3 regions of the Marinobacter adhaerens HP15 genome follow, and region 3 is predicted to be linked to each of the others. Evidence: predicted binding sites of a transcription regulator. Region 3 holds the regulator's gene; each other region holds the start of a gene.
The links. Region 3 encodes FliA, which starts transcription of late flagellar genes. Its sites were predicted from a motif close to CTAAAGTTTNNNNNNNNNNNGCCGNTAA; they were not measured.

Region 1: the regulator FliA is predicted to act here: its motif matches at 1,641-1,668, upstream of flgM (flagellar biosynthesis anti-sigma factor FlgM).
Region 2: the regulator FliA is predicted to act here: its motif matches at 1,663-1,690, upstream of HP15_RS06090 (flagellar protein MotY).

What each region holds. Positions count from the first base shown of each region.
Region 1 is NC_017506.1:1,625,347-1,630,904, reverse strand. It holds gene HP15_RS07750 (chemotaxis protein CheV) at 1-664, opposite strand, end outside; gene flgA (flagellar basal body P-ring formation chaperone FlgA) at 853-1,554, shown strand; gene flgM (flagellar biosynthesis anti-sigma factor FlgM) at 1,728-2,054, shown strand; gene HP15_RS07735 (flagella synthesis protein FlgN) at 2,062-2,532, shown strand; gene HP15_RS07730 (hypothetical protein) at 2,571-3,320, opposite strand; gene HP15_RS07725 (peptidylprolyl isomerase) at 3,548-4,159, shown strand; gene mnmC (bifunctional tRNA (5-methylaminomethyl-2-thiouridine)(34)-methyltransferase MnmD/FAD-dependent 5-carboxymethylaminomethyl-2-thiouridine(34) oxidoreductase MnmC) at 4,164-5,558, shown strand, end outside.
Region 2 is NC_017506.1:1,262,748-1,268,305, reverse strand. It holds gene HP15_RS06095 (histone deacetylase family protein) at 1-696, shown strand, start outside; gene HP15_RS06090 (flagellar protein MotY) at 703-1,620, opposite strand; gene pyrC (dihydroorotase) at 1,804-2,835, shown strand; gene rnt (ribonuclease T) at 2,880-3,536, shown strand; gene HP15_RS06075 (methyl-accepting chemotaxis protein) at 3,611-5,558, opposite strand, start outside.
Region 3 is NC_017506.1:2,419,116-2,424,673, reverse strand. It holds gene flhF (flagellar biosynthesis protein FlhF) at 1-19, shown strand, start outside; gene HP15_RS11470 (MinD/ParA family protein) at 88-900, shown strand; gene HP15_RS11465 (RNA polymerase sigma factor FliA) at 932-1,675, shown strand; gene cheY (chemotaxis response regulator CheY) at 1,838-2,221, shown strand; partial or broken gene HP15_RS11455 (protein phosphatase CheZ) at 2,233-3,025, shown strand; gene HP15_RS11450 (chemotaxis protein CheA) at 3,042-5,192, shown strand; partial or broken gene cheB (chemotaxis-specific protein-glutamate methyltransferase CheB) at 5,258-5,558, shown strand, end outside.

The DNA.
Region 1 (5,558 bases), 790 kb from region 3:
CCTTCAGATGTTCAATAGCCTGCTTGCCGTCGTTTTTCAGCACCACTTCCATGCCAATTGCGGTGAGACACCGCTGTATCTGGCGCCGGGCCACGGACGAATCATCGACCACCAGCACGGGCAGATGCCCCGGCACCCGGTCCGCGCTCTTGCTCAGAACGGCTTCGGTTACGTCCTCCCCGAGCGGAGAAACTTCTGAAAGAATCTTCTCTACATCAATGATTTCAATAAGCTTATCATCAATTTTCGTGACAGCGGTAAGATAGACATCCTTGCCGGCCCCTTTGGGTGGAGGCAGGATTTCTTCCCAGTTCATGTTCATGATTCGCTCGACGCCGCTCACCAGGAAACCCTGCGTTTTGCGATTGTATTCAGTGATGATGACGAAGCTGGTGGAGAGCTCGTCTTGCGGGATACCCGGCAGACCGATTGCCATGCTCAGATCGATAATGGGGATAGTCTCACCCCGGCTATGGGCTACGCCTCGAACGACCGGCCGACTGTTGGGCAGGGAGAACAGCTTCGGACACTGCAGAACCTCTTTCACCTTGAACACGTTGATCCCGTAGATCTGGCGCCCTCTGAGACGGAAAAGAAGCAGCTCAAGGCGGTTCTTTCCGACCATCTGAGTGCGCTGGTTGACACTGTCCAAAACCCCTGCCATTTCGATTCTCCTGGCTTGCCGGAATTACAACGGCATATATCTTGCTGTTCACTGAATAATAGCCTGATCGACGGAAACCCGTCATATCAGGGGTGGGTCAGCCCATTTAACGGCCACTTTTACCGAATCCTTAGCCTGATTCGGGCTTTTCTGCCCTGTTGTTGACAGCATAGGACAAACTGATACGTATGCGCATCACGAATTTCGCCCTACTACTGCTAATGTCTGGCCTGAGCACGCCGCTCCTTGCTGGAACGACGGCTGAACAGATTCAGAAAGCAACCCTGGCGTTTCTGGACAGCTTTGCGTCTGAACAGGCCGAGCATGGCTACACCGTTTCCTTCGAACCCGGTTCCATCGACAGCCGCCTCGCTCTCGCCGAGTGCGAAAAGCCTTTGAGTGTAGAGTTCAGCGGTGACCCATGGAAAAGCACCAGCCCGTCGTTGCAGGTAGCCTGCGAAGGAACCCGCCCATGGCGAATGTTTGTTACCGCTTCAGTCTCTATCCATGGGCCAGCCCTGGTAGCAGCGAGGCCACTCACGCGTGGAGAGCGAATAACCGAAGGGCTGCTTGCAAAGCAGTCTGTTGAAATCAATTCATCCAGACGTGGCGTGATTACGGACTCGAAGCAGGCGATTGGCATGGAAGTGCGGCGCGCAGTGAATGCCGGATCGCTCGTTACACCAGACATGCTTTCGGCCCCGAATGCGGTCGAACGAGGCGATCATGTTATCATCACCGCCAAAACCGGTGGATTTTCAGTACGTTCCCGGGGCAAAGCCCTGGCAAGCGCCAGCGTTGGCGAACAGGTTCTGGTTGAGAATCTGCGCTCATCGCGCACGATAAGAGCCAGCGTTGTCGCGCCGGGCCACGTGGAGATTCCGATGTGAGCCGCGTGCGGCAGAGGCTTGCCGGAGCGGCAAGTGAATGCCGCAAAACCGGTCGTAAAAGCAGATGAAAAAAGTGCTAAAAAGTACTAAAGGTTTTCGCGGCGCCGCCGTTAAGAAGACATAAACTCGAGTAAGCGCCGCATTCGTGGCGCGACAGGCAAGCAGGTACAGATATGTCAGTTGACTTAAATGGAATTGGCCCCGGCCAGGTCAACACCCAGAGAACTACGGCCGACAAAAGCTCCGGCGCACAGAATACCCAGCCGGCATCCAACGAACAGGCGAAGACACAGGCCCAGGGGGCCCGTGGTGAGAACGTTAGCCTGAGCAATCAGGCCAAGAATCTGAAGCAGCTCGAACAAAAGCTGGGCGATTATCCGGAAATGGATGACGACCGCATCGAGCAGATCCGTTCCGCCCTCGAAAATGGCACGTACAAGATTGACGCCGAGAAGCTGGCCCAGAAAATGCTTGAGATGGATGAAAGCATTTTCGGGTGAGTAGACCATGGCCGCAATTGATGATTTGAAGACCCTTCTTTCCCAGGATATCAGCCAGCTTGAAACACTGGCTGACGTTCTCGGCAAGGAAAAGACCTGCCTTGCGAATTCCGACCTCCGCCAGCTGGACGCCCTGACCAGAGAGAAGAACGATCTCCTCGGTGCAGTCCGCGAACGCGCCAAACAGAAAATCCGAACGCTCGTACAAATGGGATATCGCCCCGAAAGTGGCGAGCCTTCCCGCTTTATTCGCAGCGCCGGATTCTCGGATCTCTTCGAACTCTGGCAGGAAGCGGACCAGAAGCTGCGAACCTGTCAGACGCTGAACCAGACCAACGGTCGCGTAATCAGCCACTTGCAAAAGCGTTTGTCGAGGCTCACAGATATTTTCCGCGGCGCCACCGGCCAGCAAAAGCTGTACGGTGCACAGGGTCAGCAGACCACGGTATCAAGCAGCACGGTGCTCGCCAGCGCCTGAGCCCGGACGCATGGCTCTGCCGAGCCATGCTTTCCACTTTATCGGGTGTAGATGGTCATCTGGGAGTCGGGATGAAACCGGATGTCGTGAATGCTCACGTTGCCCATTGAAGCTCCCTGGCCTCCCGTAACCCGTATATTGTCCATCCGGATTTCCTCGATGCGCTCAGGGAACGCCAGCATCAGGGCGCCATCTTCTCTTACCCGATAACGCGGCTCCCCTTCACGATAGTGCACACCGGAAATGCTGAGATCTGAATCCAGGAAGTTCAGAACCGGCACGAAGATATTGGCGGAAAGCTTGAGACCTTCAATAACATCTGCGGATGCCTCGGTGCCTTGCTCCCCATTTCCTGCGGGGTTCTCCGCCATATTGCTGACAATACCAATGCGCTGCAGCAGGGTCGGATCGCCCTGACCCGAAATCGCCGCCAGCTCGGCTTCACTCATGAGGGCAAGATTGCCTCTCTCATAAAGTTCGCCGGCTTCCAGCGTTGCCTGTGACGCCTCGGCCGAATTGCTGGCCGCAAAGGTTACCAGGGGCTGGAATGGCAGCGTGACCGCTGTTACCAGGGCGGCAGCGTTGCGATAGCGGGACTGGTGCTTGAGGACACGGTGCAGCTCCTTCTCGCTGATCCAGCCCGCCTGGATAAATACCTCACCCAGGCGCTGTCCCGTTTCCCGCTGAAGCCTGAGGCCTTCGTTAACCTGCCCCTCAGACAGATACCCACGATTGATAAGCAATCGCCCGAGGCGTGATTTCTCTTCAAATCCCTGACGGATTCTCACCCAGTGTCTCCTTTTAAACAGTGAAAACCGTACAACCCGGCCCGGCCAGTGTGATCCATGACTTCCGATATCGGGAAGGTTAGCCGATCACACAACGATGTGCGTGGATGCAGTGCCCGTTTTACCATCACCATCTGGTAAGATCTGGCACCTGATAACAGAATTCGCCGAATTGTCGCAGGAAACACACCTGCTAATAACACGGAGAACGGCTGCAAATGACAAACATGGTAAAACCCCTGAAAACTGTGACACCCGTATTGCTTATGGCATTCGCCCTGCTCATGCCGACTGCCGCGGTGCAGGCGCAAACCAATGAGCAACCGGCCAGTGATCCTCTTCCAAAGGTCCGCATGGTGACCAGTGAAGGCGCTATCGAGCTTCAGCTTCGCCCGGATGTTGCGCCCGAAACGGTCGACAATTTCCTGCAGTACGCCGAAGACGGTTTTTTCGACGGCACCATCTTCCATCGGGTTATACCCGGGTTCATGATCCAGGGCGGCGGTTTCACCCGGGATCTCTCCCGCAAGTCCACTCGGGCCCCTATCCGCAACGAAGCGAAAGAGACACTGCCGAACCTTCGTGGAACCATTGCGATGGCTCGCACCAGTGCGCCTGATTCCGCCACGTCCCAGTTCTTTATCAACCTTTCCGACAACGGGTTCCTGAACGCCGGAGTTCGCGGCCCGGGTTATGCGGTTTTTGGCAAGGTGACCGAGGGCATGGGCGTTGTCGATGCCATTGCCCGCAAACAGACCACTCGCAAACAGGGGATGGCCGATGTGCCGGTTGAACCTGTGATCATCGAAACCGTCACCGTGGTCGACCCCGAAGGCTGACACCGTGGACCGTGCTCCCCTGCCGCCCGGAATAGAGCCCGCTGAACTGGCTTGGCACGACGGCGTCCCGGAGTCCATCCGGTTCGGCGATGTCTATTTCAGCCGTGACAATGGTCTCGAGGAAACACGCTACGTTTTCCTGCAACACAACCAGTTGCCCGAACGTTTCGCACAGATTCCCGAGGGCGGCAATTTCGTTATTGCCGAAAACGGCTTTGGGACCGGCCTGAACTTTCTCGCTGCCTGGCAAGCCTGGCAGCGACACGCTCCGGCCCATGCGGCGACGCTGCACTTCGTTTCCGTTGAACGTTTCCCCCTCACCCACGAGGACCTGGCCCGGGCCCTGGCACAGTGGCCCGAACTGGCGGCGCTGGCCGACGAACTGCTTCTGAATTACCCACCCCTGGTGCGCGGGGTACACAGGCTGCTCCTGGCCGGGGGGCAGGTTCGACTGACGCTGTTTTTCGGCGACATTACCGACGCCTGGCAATCCCTGGATTTTCAAGCCGACGCCTGGTTTCTGGACGGGTTCGCTCCGTCCCGCAACCCGGATATGTGGCTGGAAAACACCATCAACAAGATCCGTGCACACAGTAAGCCGGGCACAACTCTGGCGACCTTTACCTCCGTTGGCCGGATTCGTCGGGCCTTGATGGAGGCCGGATTCCGGATGGAAAAAACCACCGGATACGGTCGCAAACGGGATATGCTGAAAGGCGTTCTTGTCGCGGAGAACCCGGCACCCATCAAAACGGTTCCCACGGAACAACAGGAATCGATCTTAATCATCGGCGCAGGTGTTGCCGGCTGCGCACTGGCAAGAAACCTGGCAGACCGGGGATACCCGGTAACACTGATCGACGCCCATGGTCCGGGTGCAGCAGCCTCGGGCAACGCCCAGGGCGCCCTGTATGTGAAGCTGGGCGTAGAGTTCAACGACCAGACCGAGCTGGCGCTCACAGCCCTCACGTTCGCGCAGCGTTTCTACCACAACTGGCGCGACCAGCACTGGCATCCGACCGGCCTGCTACAGCTGGCCCACAATCCCCAGGAAGCGGACCGGCAGCGGAGGTTTCTCCAAAGGAACGACTACCCCCGGAGTATCTTTTACCCGGTGACCCGGGAACAGGCCAGCGCCCTGACAGGCGTGCCCACGGAATCGGGCGGGCTCTGGTTCCCAGGCAGTGGCTGGCTCGAACCCGCAAACCTTTGCAAGGAACTGGCGAACCACCCGCTGATATCCACGCTGTTCCATAGCGAGGTCAACAATCTTCGGCGTTCGGACGGAACATGGAGCATTTCGACGGAAAACAACAGATCGATCACCGCTGACCGGGTGGTCATCTGCTCGGGCCATCTCAGCCCGGAGCTTATCCCGACAAAGGGTCGTTTCCGGCTG
Region 2 (5,558 bases), 1.2 Mb from region 3:
GTGTTTACCGACCCGGACACGGCCATGATGCCCGACACCCTTCGAGCCGCTCGTCTGGCAGCTGGTGCCAATATCCAGGCCGTGGATATGGTCATGAGCAGCCAGGTTACCAACGCGTTTGTGTGTGCCCGGCCGCCCGGGCACCATGCCGAGCGGGCGAAATCCATGGGGTTCTGTTTTTACAACAACGTTGCCCTGGCCGCGATGCGCGCCCTCACCTTTCATCATTTGGAGCGGGTCGCGATCATCGATTTCGACGTGCACCAGGGCAATGGCACCGTAGACATTGTCAGTGGCGACGAGCGTATCCTGATGTGCTCAAGCTTCCAGCATCCCTTCTACCCGCACTCCCACGTGCACCGGCAGGCCGACAACATCGTGAATATTCCGATTGAGGCAAACTGTTCGTCTGAAGAGTACCGTAAGCAGGTGGAGGCGGGATGGCTGAAGCGCCTGAATGAATTCAAACCGCAGTTGATCCTGATTTCGGCGGGTTTTGATGCCCACCGGCTGGATCCGATGGCAGAACTGAATCTGGATACGGAAGATTATCGCTGGCTAACGGAAATGATTGTGGGTGTCGCCAGTGAGCACAGCAATGACCGGATCATTTCAACCCTGGAGGGCGGGTACCATCTGCGGGCCCTGGCGGAAAGCGTCAATGCCCACCTGGAAGTACTGGATTCGGTTTACTGACGCCAATCAGCCCCTGGGTTCGCCGCCATAGCCGTTAGCCTGCTGCAGTTCCGGGCGGTCACCGGCCCGTTGCAGGCGGATATTGGTGCGGCGGTTATCGGCGGGCCGGTTGGATACCGGGTACTGGTCGCCGTGAGCCCGAACGGTAATCATGTTTTCATCAATACCGCTCGCCTTGAGGTAGTCAGCCACCACATTGGCGCGATCTTCGGAGAGCGCACGGTTGTCGATCCGGCTGCCAATACTGTCACTATGACCATCCACGAAAATCCGCTCAACCGTGGAATCTGCGTTCACATAAGCGACGATGTTATCCAGTAGTTGCCTGTCGGCATCGGACAATTGCGTGCTGCCACTGGCAAAGGGCACCCTCGAGCGCTGGATCTGATCAAAGTTTACCGGCAGAAGATTGGACGTACAGCGCTGATAACGCTGGTACTCGCCGGCAAAGTTGATGTTGGAGACCTGAACACGCACCGGGCGGCCATCAAACCACGACTCCCTGGTTACCGTCGGGCGCATCCCGTCCAGAAGTCCATGGGCGACCACGAACGCCTGACGGGTATCCAGCGAGACCTGACGGCGATCATCCGATACATTTACCGTTCCCAGGGGCTTCGGCGCCACACCCGGACGCCAGGCCGGTGCCTCGACCACAAGGCTGCCGCGCCCTGGTCGCATCAATGCAGAATCAGACTCCAGGAAAAAGCTGAGACTTTCACCGGCGCGATGATTGAACACCGCCCGACCGTAGCCGGGAACTTCGTGCACCAGCCGGCATTCAAATACCGACTCGGCGAGATACCACTGGCTGTTCTCGATTCCGGCGCCATAGCTGGCAGCCTGCGCGGTTGCCGGCAGAAGCGCCACGGGCAACGTGGCAACCAGCAGAGTATTCAGGAGTTGTCCGGGGCGAAATCCCATAGAGCTAGCCATCAGTGTCCGGAGTTAGCAGAGTCAGACCGTTTAACGGCCTGAGCCGGAAGTTCTTTAGCCACCAACCGGAAAACAATCACCCGAGCCTTCTGGTATAATTCGCCAAATTTTTTCGGCTCCCAGAGAACCGGGCACAAGCTCGCCCCGCCAAAGGTATTTCGGACAAACGCCATGACAGACAAGCTCACGCTCACACGCCCCGACGACTGGCACCTTCACGTACGGGACGGCGACATTCTCAAGGACGTGGTACCGGCTACGGCCGCCTGCTTCGGTCGCGCCATCATCATGCCCAACCTGGTACCGCCAGTTACCACCGCAGCCGATGCCACAGCCTACCGGGAGCGCATTCTGGCGGCTGCCAATGGCACCGAGTTCGAGCCGTTGATGACGCTGTATCTGACCGAGAGCATGACGGCACAGACCATCCGGGATGCCAGGGCTGCAGGCGTTGTGGCCGCCAAGCTTTACCCCGCCGGAGCAACGACCAATTCCGACTCCGGCGTGAAGGATATCCGCAACATCTACCCGGTTCTGGAAGCCATGGCCAATTGTGGCATGCTGCTGCTGGTACACGGCGAGGTAACCGATGCCGATATCGACATTTTTGACCGGGAAAAGGTATTTCTGGAGCGTGTCCTGGCACCCACTCTCGAGGCTTTCCCGAACCTGAAGGTTGTACTGGAACATATCACCACGGCCGATTCCGCAGAGTTTGTCCGGCAGCACACCGGTGACAACCTAGGTGCGACTCTGACGCCCCAGCACCTGATGTATAACCGCAACCACATGCTGGTAGGCGGCATTCGACCGCATCTCTATTGCCTGCCAATCCTGAAGCGTAACCGCCATCAACAGGCGCTCAGGGACGCGGTGGCCAGCGGCGACAAACGCTTTTTCCTGGGCACGGATTCCGCCCCCCATTCAAAGGATCGCAAAGAGGCAGCCTGCGGTTGCGCTGGCTGTTATTCGGCCTACGGCGCAATCGGTCTGTATGCGGACATTTTCGAAGAGCTTGGCATCCTGGATAAACTTGAAGCATTCGCCAGTTTCAACGGGCCTGATTTCTATGGCCTACCGCGGAATACCGATACCATCACACTGATTCGTGCCCCCTGGACCATGCCGGCAGAGCTGCCGCTGGCTGACGGAACCATCGTGCCCCTCGAGGCTGGTGAAACCGTTCACTGGAAACTGGCGTAAACCTGACTTATTCCTTCTCACACACGGCCAAGACCGGAGCTTGAGTGACTGACGAAAACAAACCACCGCATCCCATGTCCCGCCGCTTTCGCGGGTTTCTGCCTGTTGTAGTCGACGTGGAAACCGCTGGCTTCAATCCCGAGCGGGACGCCCTGCTGGAAGTGGCGGCAGTGATACTGACCATGGACGACGACGGCTGGGTGCGGCGCGCTGAAACCCACGTTCAGCAGATCGATCCGTTCGAAGGCGCGAATCTGGAGCAGTCCGCCCTTGATTTCACCGGTATTGATCCGTGGAATCCGGAGCGAGAAGCGGTACCCGAGCGGGAAGGACTCAGCGAGATCTTCAGCCCCATTCGCAAGGCGGTGAAGAACCACGACTGCAAGCGAGCCGTCCTGGTGGGCCACAATGCCACCTTTGACCATAACTTCATCTTTGCAGCCGCGCTGCGGGCCGACATCCGTCGTAACCCGTTCCATCCTTTCTCAACCTTCGATACCGCCACGCTGGCCGGCCTAGCCTATGGCCACACGGTTCTGGCCCAGGCCTGCAAACTCGCGGGCATTCCGTTCAGCAACAAGGAAGCCCATTCCGCCGCCTATGACGCGGAAAAAACCGCAGACCTGTTCTGTGGCATTGTGAATCGCTGGAAAGAACTGGGCGGATTTCCGCCTCCGGTGATCCCCGAAGAGACCGAATAACCGCCATAAAAAAACCCGCTGAAGCGGGTTTTTTTATGTGTGCCAGGCATAATTGTGGAAGGCACGCCTCGTACTCAGCTGACTTTAAAGCGGGACAGAGAATCCTTGAGCTGATGAGACAACTCCGCCAAGTCACCACTGGCTTCGGAGATCTGGACCATGGCCTGTTTGGTCTCCAAGGACTTTTCAGCAATTGTGGATACGTTGCGCGTTACTTCTTCGGCCGTGGCTGATTGCTCTTCGGAAGCCGTAGCAATCTGCTCCGCCATACCGGACATCCGGGCAACCTCTTCCACTGCCTCGCGAAGCTGCAACACTACGGTTCCTGCCCGCTCAGAAATACCTCTGGCCTGGGTGCTGCAGCGGGTAACCACCTTTGAAGCACGCTCCGAAGAATTGACCAGAGTTTCGATGGAACTACTGATCTCCTCGGTCGCCTTCTGGCTGTTCTGGGCCAGGCTGCGCACCTCATCCGCGACCACCGCGAAGCCCCTGCCCTGTTCACCGGCCCGGGCCGCTTCAATAGCGGCATTCAGAGCCAGCAAGTTAGTCTGGTCGGCGATGGACTTTATCGAATCCAGAACCCTGGTGATGGATTCCATATTCTTTCGCAAGTCCTCTATGCCGGCTTCTGCTTCCTCCAGTTCCCTGGCCATAGCACGGGTGTCCTCAGCGGAGGATTCCACCTCGGTGGCGCTGCGGCTGACCGCCTCATCAGTGCGCCGGGCGGCGGCTGCCGATTCCGAGGTATTCTGGGACACCTCGCTGATGGCAGAGGACATTTCTTCAATGGCCGACGCCACCTGCTCAGTCTGCTCTGCCTGCTGATTCACACTGTCCAGAGTCTGCGAGGTGGTACCGGACAACTGTTCAGATGCACTGGCCTGGCGCTGGGACGCTTCTTCAACCTTGAAGATCACTTCTTTCAGGTCTGACACCATCTTGAGCATGGAGCCGTATACGCCCGTGGCATTGTCACTGTCGGACGAATCAATGACCAGGTTACCTGCAGCTACCTGTTCCGCCAGTGCCTGCAATTCGGACGGGTCTTTACCGAGGGGTTTCATGATCCGCACTGCGGTCCAGACCGCCACGGCCGCCACGGCCAAGAGCACAATAGCAATGGCTATCGCCGCCAGCGTCCACATTTCACGCACCGGCGCCAGGGCCTCGTCTTCGCTGATCTCCGCCACCAGCGCCCAGTTCAGCCCGCCTACGGTAACTGGCCTGTGGGCGGAAAACACTGGCTCGCCACGGTAGGACGTAACCACGCCTTCACCGGAATTTCCGGCCAGGGCCTCATCCACCGATGTCGAACTAATGCGTCCATTCTCCGGGTCGGCAAAGGAAGCGACAACACTGCGGTTTTCCGGATCCAGGTAGGAGTCTGACCGCATCAGGTTATCCGGCCCCACCAGATAGGCATCCCCGGTTTCGCCCATGCCATCTCGTTCCATCATGATGTTGTTCAGGCTGTCGATGGGGAACTGGAAGGCCAGCACGGCCAGCCGCTCATCTTTTTCGGAATATATGGGGGTTGCCACAAATCCGGCGGGCGCACCGTAGGACGGTACATACCGAGTAAAATCAACAAAAGTCGGAGCAGTATCCTGTCCGTCAGACATCGCCTGACGATAAGCTGCCGCCAGGCCAGAATCCGCGTAAGGACCGTCTTTCAGGGAGGTAGCGAAATCCACCTCTTTGGCTACGGAATAGATAACGTGGCCTGTATCAGCGTCAATGAGATAAATATCGTAGTAGCCGAACGCCTCCTGAAACTCCTTGAACGAGGTGTGCCACTGTTTGTGAAGCGTGTTATAAAACTGCGCGATATGGACGTCAGCCGATACCAATTCGTCTTTCTGCCCCACAGGATTCGGGTTGTCCACGATGTAACCCATCTGCAGAGCCAGGCTGTTTTTGCTGAGGGATGCAACGAAGTCCGAGGCTGAACGTCCTTTAGCACCACCATTTTGCTGCAAGGGTGGCAAAAAATTCTGCTGGTAATAAGCCTCGACGTTT
Region 3 (5,558 bases):
CCTGAAAGAGCACGCCTGAGACCGGACAGATTGACAGCAGGCGTCGGAGACAAAGCCGGCGAAACGTGGCGAGAGACCAAAAACAGTATGAGCAGAGCACATCCGGTACAGGTGATTGCAGTTTCCGGCGGAAAGGGTGGTGTCGGCAAGAGTAACGTGTCGGTGAACCTCGGAATTGCCCTGGCGCAGAAAGGCCGGAGAGTGGTGCTGCTCGACGCCGATCTGGGGCTCGCCAATATCGACGTCTTGCTGGGCATCACTGCCAATCGCAACCTCCAGGATGTTCTGGCGGGCGACTGTGATCTGAAGGACGTTCTGGTGAATGGTCCCGGTGGCATCAAGATTGTCCCCGCCTCTTCCGGTACCCAACGAATGACCCAGCTCAGCCCCATGGAACATGCCGGGCTGATTAATGCGTTCAGCGAACTGGGTGATCAGATCGATGTCCTGATCGTTGATACCGCCGCCGGTATTTCCGAGTCAGTGGTCAGTTTTCTGAGAGCGTCGCAGGAGCTGCTGCTGGTTGTCTGCGACGAGCCGACCTCGATCACCGATGCCTATGCCCTGATCAAGCTGATGAACCGTGATTATGGAACCAACCGCTTCCGTATTCTTGCCAATCAGGTCCGGAATGAGCAGGAAGGCCGGCATCTGTTTGAAAAACTGACCCGGGTCACCGAGCGCTTCCTCGATGTGGCACTACAATACGTAGGAATAGTCCCCTACGATGAGGCCGTGAAGAAAGCGGTTCAGCGGCAGCGTGCGGTGCTGGACGCCTATCCCAGGGCGAAAGCTTCACTGGCCATCAAGGCGCTGGCGGACAAGGTAGATAGCTGGCCGTTGCCGTCCTCTCCCCGCGGGCATCTGGAATTTTTTGTGGAGCGGCTCGTCGAAGTCTGAATCGGATCCAGTCAAACAAAAAACCGGATACATGACATTGGCGAAAAACCTCGGAATCTATAACCAGTCAAGTGCGCAGAAGCCGGCTCAGCTCATTGAGCAGCACGCGCCGCTGGTCAAGAAAATTGCCCTTCACCTGATGGCTCGCCTGCCGGCGTCCGTCCAGCTTGAGGACCTGATGCAGGCCGGCATGATCGGTCTGCTCGAGGCCGCCCAGCGTTACAGTTCTACCAAAGGTGCTACCTTCGAGACTTACGCCGGTATCCGTATTCGCGGCGCCATGGTGGACGAAATCCGCAAGGGTGACTGGGTGCCACGTTCTGTTCATCGCAACGCCCGTCGCATTTCCCAGGCCATCAAGGCCGTTGAAGATCGACTTGGCCGCGAAGCCCACGACCAGGAAGTGGCCGAAGAGCTGGGTATGGGGCTGCCCGAATACCACTCCTACCTTTCCGATTCCAACAGCGGTCGACTTTTTAGCCTCGACGAGCTCAATGAATCCGGAGAGCTGCCGATAGAACAGACAGAGACGCAGGATAATCCCCTTGAGGGGTTGTCCTCCGATGCCTTCCGGCGGAGCCTCGCTGAGGCGATTGAAGACCTGCCGGAGCGGGAAAAGCTGGTGTTGAGCCTTTACTACCAGGAAGAACTGAACCTCAAGGAGATTGGCGCGGTGCTCGGCGTCAGTGAGAGCAGGGTAAGCCAGATTCACAGCCAGGCAGCCCTGCGCCTTCGGGGACGGCTCTCGGATTGGCGTCAGGAATCGGACAACTGACCGCGTTCAGTCTGTGTCGCCAACGAGGTAGTCTGTAGTTTTTGGTAACCGATGCTTTACAACCGAAGCAAAGGTCCGACAATAAGCGGTTAAAACAGCGGCCTGCTAGACTTTGAACGCAAAGGTCAAACGAATTCCGGGTGTTACTAACTGGAGGTCCCATTGGACAAAAACATGAAAATCCTCATTGTGGACGACTTCTCCACAATGCGACGGATCATCAAGAACCTGCTGCGTGATCTTGGCTTCACCAACACCGATGAAGCTGACGACGGCAACACGGCACTGCCAATGCTCAAAAGCGGCAAATACGATTTTCTGGTGACCGACTGGAACATGCCGGGTATGTCAGGCTTCGACCTGCTCAAGGCCGTTCGGGCGGACGAGAATCTGAAAACCCTGCCGGTATTGATGGTAACTGCTGAGGCCAAGCGCGACCAGATCGTTGCCGCTGCCCAGGCAGGCGTAAACGGTTATGTGGTCAAGCCGTTCACCGCTGCCGTGCTCAAGGAAAAGATTGAGAAAATCTTTGAAAGAATCCAGTAACCAGAGGTCGGATGGCTCTCATGAGCGATAGCAAAAAGAACCATCGGGGCCTTGAACCGGAGGTGACGGAAAAGCTCCAGCGGCAGGCAGCGGAACTGGCCGAGAGTGTTGATGCGGGTGATTATGCCAAAGCCATGACCCTGATCAATGAACTCAGCGAGGTCAGGGATCAGAGTCTGTACCGTGAGGTAGGGCGGCTGACGCGGAGCCTGCACGAAGCAATCCGGAACTTCCAGATTGATCCCCGTAACGCCGAGCAGCAGGAAGCACTGTCAAAGATGACTGATGCCTCTGATCGTCTCGAATACGTTGTGCAGATGACCGGTGAAGCAGCCAACCGGACCATGGACCTGGTTGAGGAAACCATGCCGGTGGCCAATGCCCTCAGAGACGAGGCCGCCGCGTTGCGTGATGAGTGGCAGCGCCTGCGTCGCCGGGAAATGCAGCCGGCTGAGTTTCGCGAGCTGTACGGCCGGATTGATCGTTTTTTGTCAGCATGGCAACCGATGCCGACACCATGTACAGCAACCTGTCGGAAATCCTGCTGGCTCAGGACTATCAGGATCTGACAGGTCAGGTCATCCAGAAGGTCACCGCCCTGGTGAAAGAGGTTGAGGAGCAGATGCTCAGCCTGGTGGTGATGGCCAGTCATGTGGACCAGCTCACGGGCACGGTGCACCAGATTGAAGAAAAGAAGAGTCTGCAGAGAAGGGCGTCGGGCCCCAGATCAAGGCCGATGAGCGTGAAGATGTAGTTTCGGGGCAGGACGACGTAGACGACCTGTTGTCCAGTCTCGGTTTCTGAATAATGAGGGTAACGCATGGCGTTTGATGCTGATGAAGAGATTTTGCAGGACTTCCTGGTAGAAGCCGGCGAGATCCTCGAAAAGCTGTCAGAGCAGTTGGTAGATCTTGAGCGACATCCTGACGACAGTGATCTGCTCAACGCCATCTTCCGTGGTTTCCATACCGTGAAAGGCGGAGCCGGCTTCCTTCAGCTTGAAGCGCTGGTGAACTGCTGCCATTCCGCGGAAAACGTTTTCGACATCTTGCGTAATCACAAGCGCAAGGTGGATTCCGAACTGATGGACGTGGTTCTAGAAGCACTCGACTACGTCAATGCCATGTTTGAGCAGGTCCGCAATCATGAGGAGCTGACACCGGCTCCGGACGAACTTATTGCCCGTCTGGATGCCTTGGCCCAGCCTGAAGGCGAGGGGGCACCGGCCACTGCCGCTCAACCTGAGCAGGAAGAGAGCGAACCGGCAGAAGACGGTGGCGACATCACCGACGACGAGTTCGAACAGCTTCTGGATGCATTGCAGGACGAGAAATCAGCGGAGGTTTCCTCGGCTTCGAGCGCCGGATCGGCCGGCGGTGACCAGGAAAGTTCTGGAGACGACGAAATAACCGACGACGAATTCGAAGCGCTACTGGACCAACTGCACGGAAAAGGTCAGTTTGCCGGTGCGCCAGCTGGCGAGGAAGAGGCTTCTAGTAAAGAAGAAAAGCCGGCTGCCAAGGCCGGATCTGCTGGCGGCGACGACCTGATCACCGACGACGAATTCGAGAAACTGCTGGACGATCTTCACGGCAAGGGCGGAAGCCCGACCGCGGGCGGAGAGCCTTCAGCCTCGAAAGAGCCTGCAGCTCCAAAACAGCCCTCAGCGCCGAAACAGCCTGCATCTTCAAAAGAGCCGGCTTCACCGAAAGCAAACACGTCAAAGCCCGAAAAATCGAAGCCAGCCGAGAGGCCGGAGGCCAAAGGCGCTGCCGCACCGGCGATGCCTGCTCGCGAGAATGCCCCGGCCGCGGAAACGACGGTTCGTGTCGACACCAAGCGGCTCGATGACATCATGAATATGGTGGGTGAGCTGGTGCTGGTGCGTAACCGCTTGCAGCGGCTGGGTGCTGAAAGTGAAGACGAACACATGCACAAGGCGGTATCCAACCTGGATGTGGTTACGACTGATCTCCAGTCCGCCGTCATGCAGACCCGCATGCAGCCGATCAAAAAGGTGTTCGGCAGGTTCCCCCGCGTTGTGCGCGATCTCGCCAGAAACCTCAAGAAAGAGGTGAACCTGGTGATGCATGGCGAGGAAACCGATCTCGACAAGAACCTGGTTGAAGCGCTGTCTGATCCGCTGGTTCACCTGGTGCGGAATTCGGTGGACCACGGGATCGAGGCTCCGGAAGTCCGCGAGAAGGCCGGGAAGCCACGCCAGGGAACGGTTACCCTCTCTGCCGAGCAGGAGGGAGACCATATTCTGCTGTTTATCGAGGATGACGGCGCGGGCATGGATCCGGAGGTCCTGCGCCGCAAAGCAGTCGAAAAGGGTATCTACGACCAGGATGCAGCGGACCGGCTGACCAATTCGGAGTGTTACAACCTTATTTTTGCCGCCGGATTCTCCACCAAGGAGCAGATTTCGGATGTGTCCGGACGTGGCGTCGGCATGGATGTGGTGAAAACCAAGATTGGCCAGCTCAATGGCCAGTTGAGCATCGAATCCGAGCTGGGCAAGGGCTCTCGCATTGTCATCAAGGTTCCGCTGACGCTCGCCATCATGCCCACCCTGATGATCATGCTGGGCGATCAATCCTTTGCGTTGCCGCTGGTCAACGTGGTCGAGATTTTCCATCTGGACCTGACCAAGACCAACATCGTCGATGGGCGCGAGTGCATTGTGGTTCGGGATAAAGTCTTCCCGCTATTCCATATCAAGCGCTGGCTGGTTCGTGGCGGTGCTGGCCAGGAGGTGCCCGATAACGCCCATGTTGTCATTGTGGCCATGGGTACCAAGCAGGTCGGGTTCGTGGTCGACCAGCTGGTTGGTCAGGAAGAAGTGGTTATCAAGCCCCTTGGGCGAGCGCTCCAGGGTACGCCAGGCATGGCCGGTGCCACCATTACCGGCGATGGCCGGATTGCACTGATTATTGATGTGCCAAGCCTGTTGCAGCATTACGGTTGAGCCGGGCCTTCCGGCGCTTTTTGCCAGAGAAGGCCGAAGAACGATGGATTGGGTAGGAGAAGTGGATGACAGTTTCTGTCCTGGTCGTTGACGATTCAGGGTTTTTCGCAAACGGCTGACGGAAATCCTGACCAGCTCCGGCCAGATCAAAGTGGTAGGTGCTGCGACCAATGGTCGGGAAGGCGTTGAGCTGGCCGAGAAACTGCGTCCCGACGTGATTACCATGGATTATGAGATGCCGGTGATGGATGGCATCTCTGCCGTGCGCGAAATCATGCGCAAACATCCGATACCGGTGCTCATGTTCTCATCGCTCACCTATGAGGGCGCCCGGGTCACACTGGATGCGCTCGAGGCCGGCGCCGT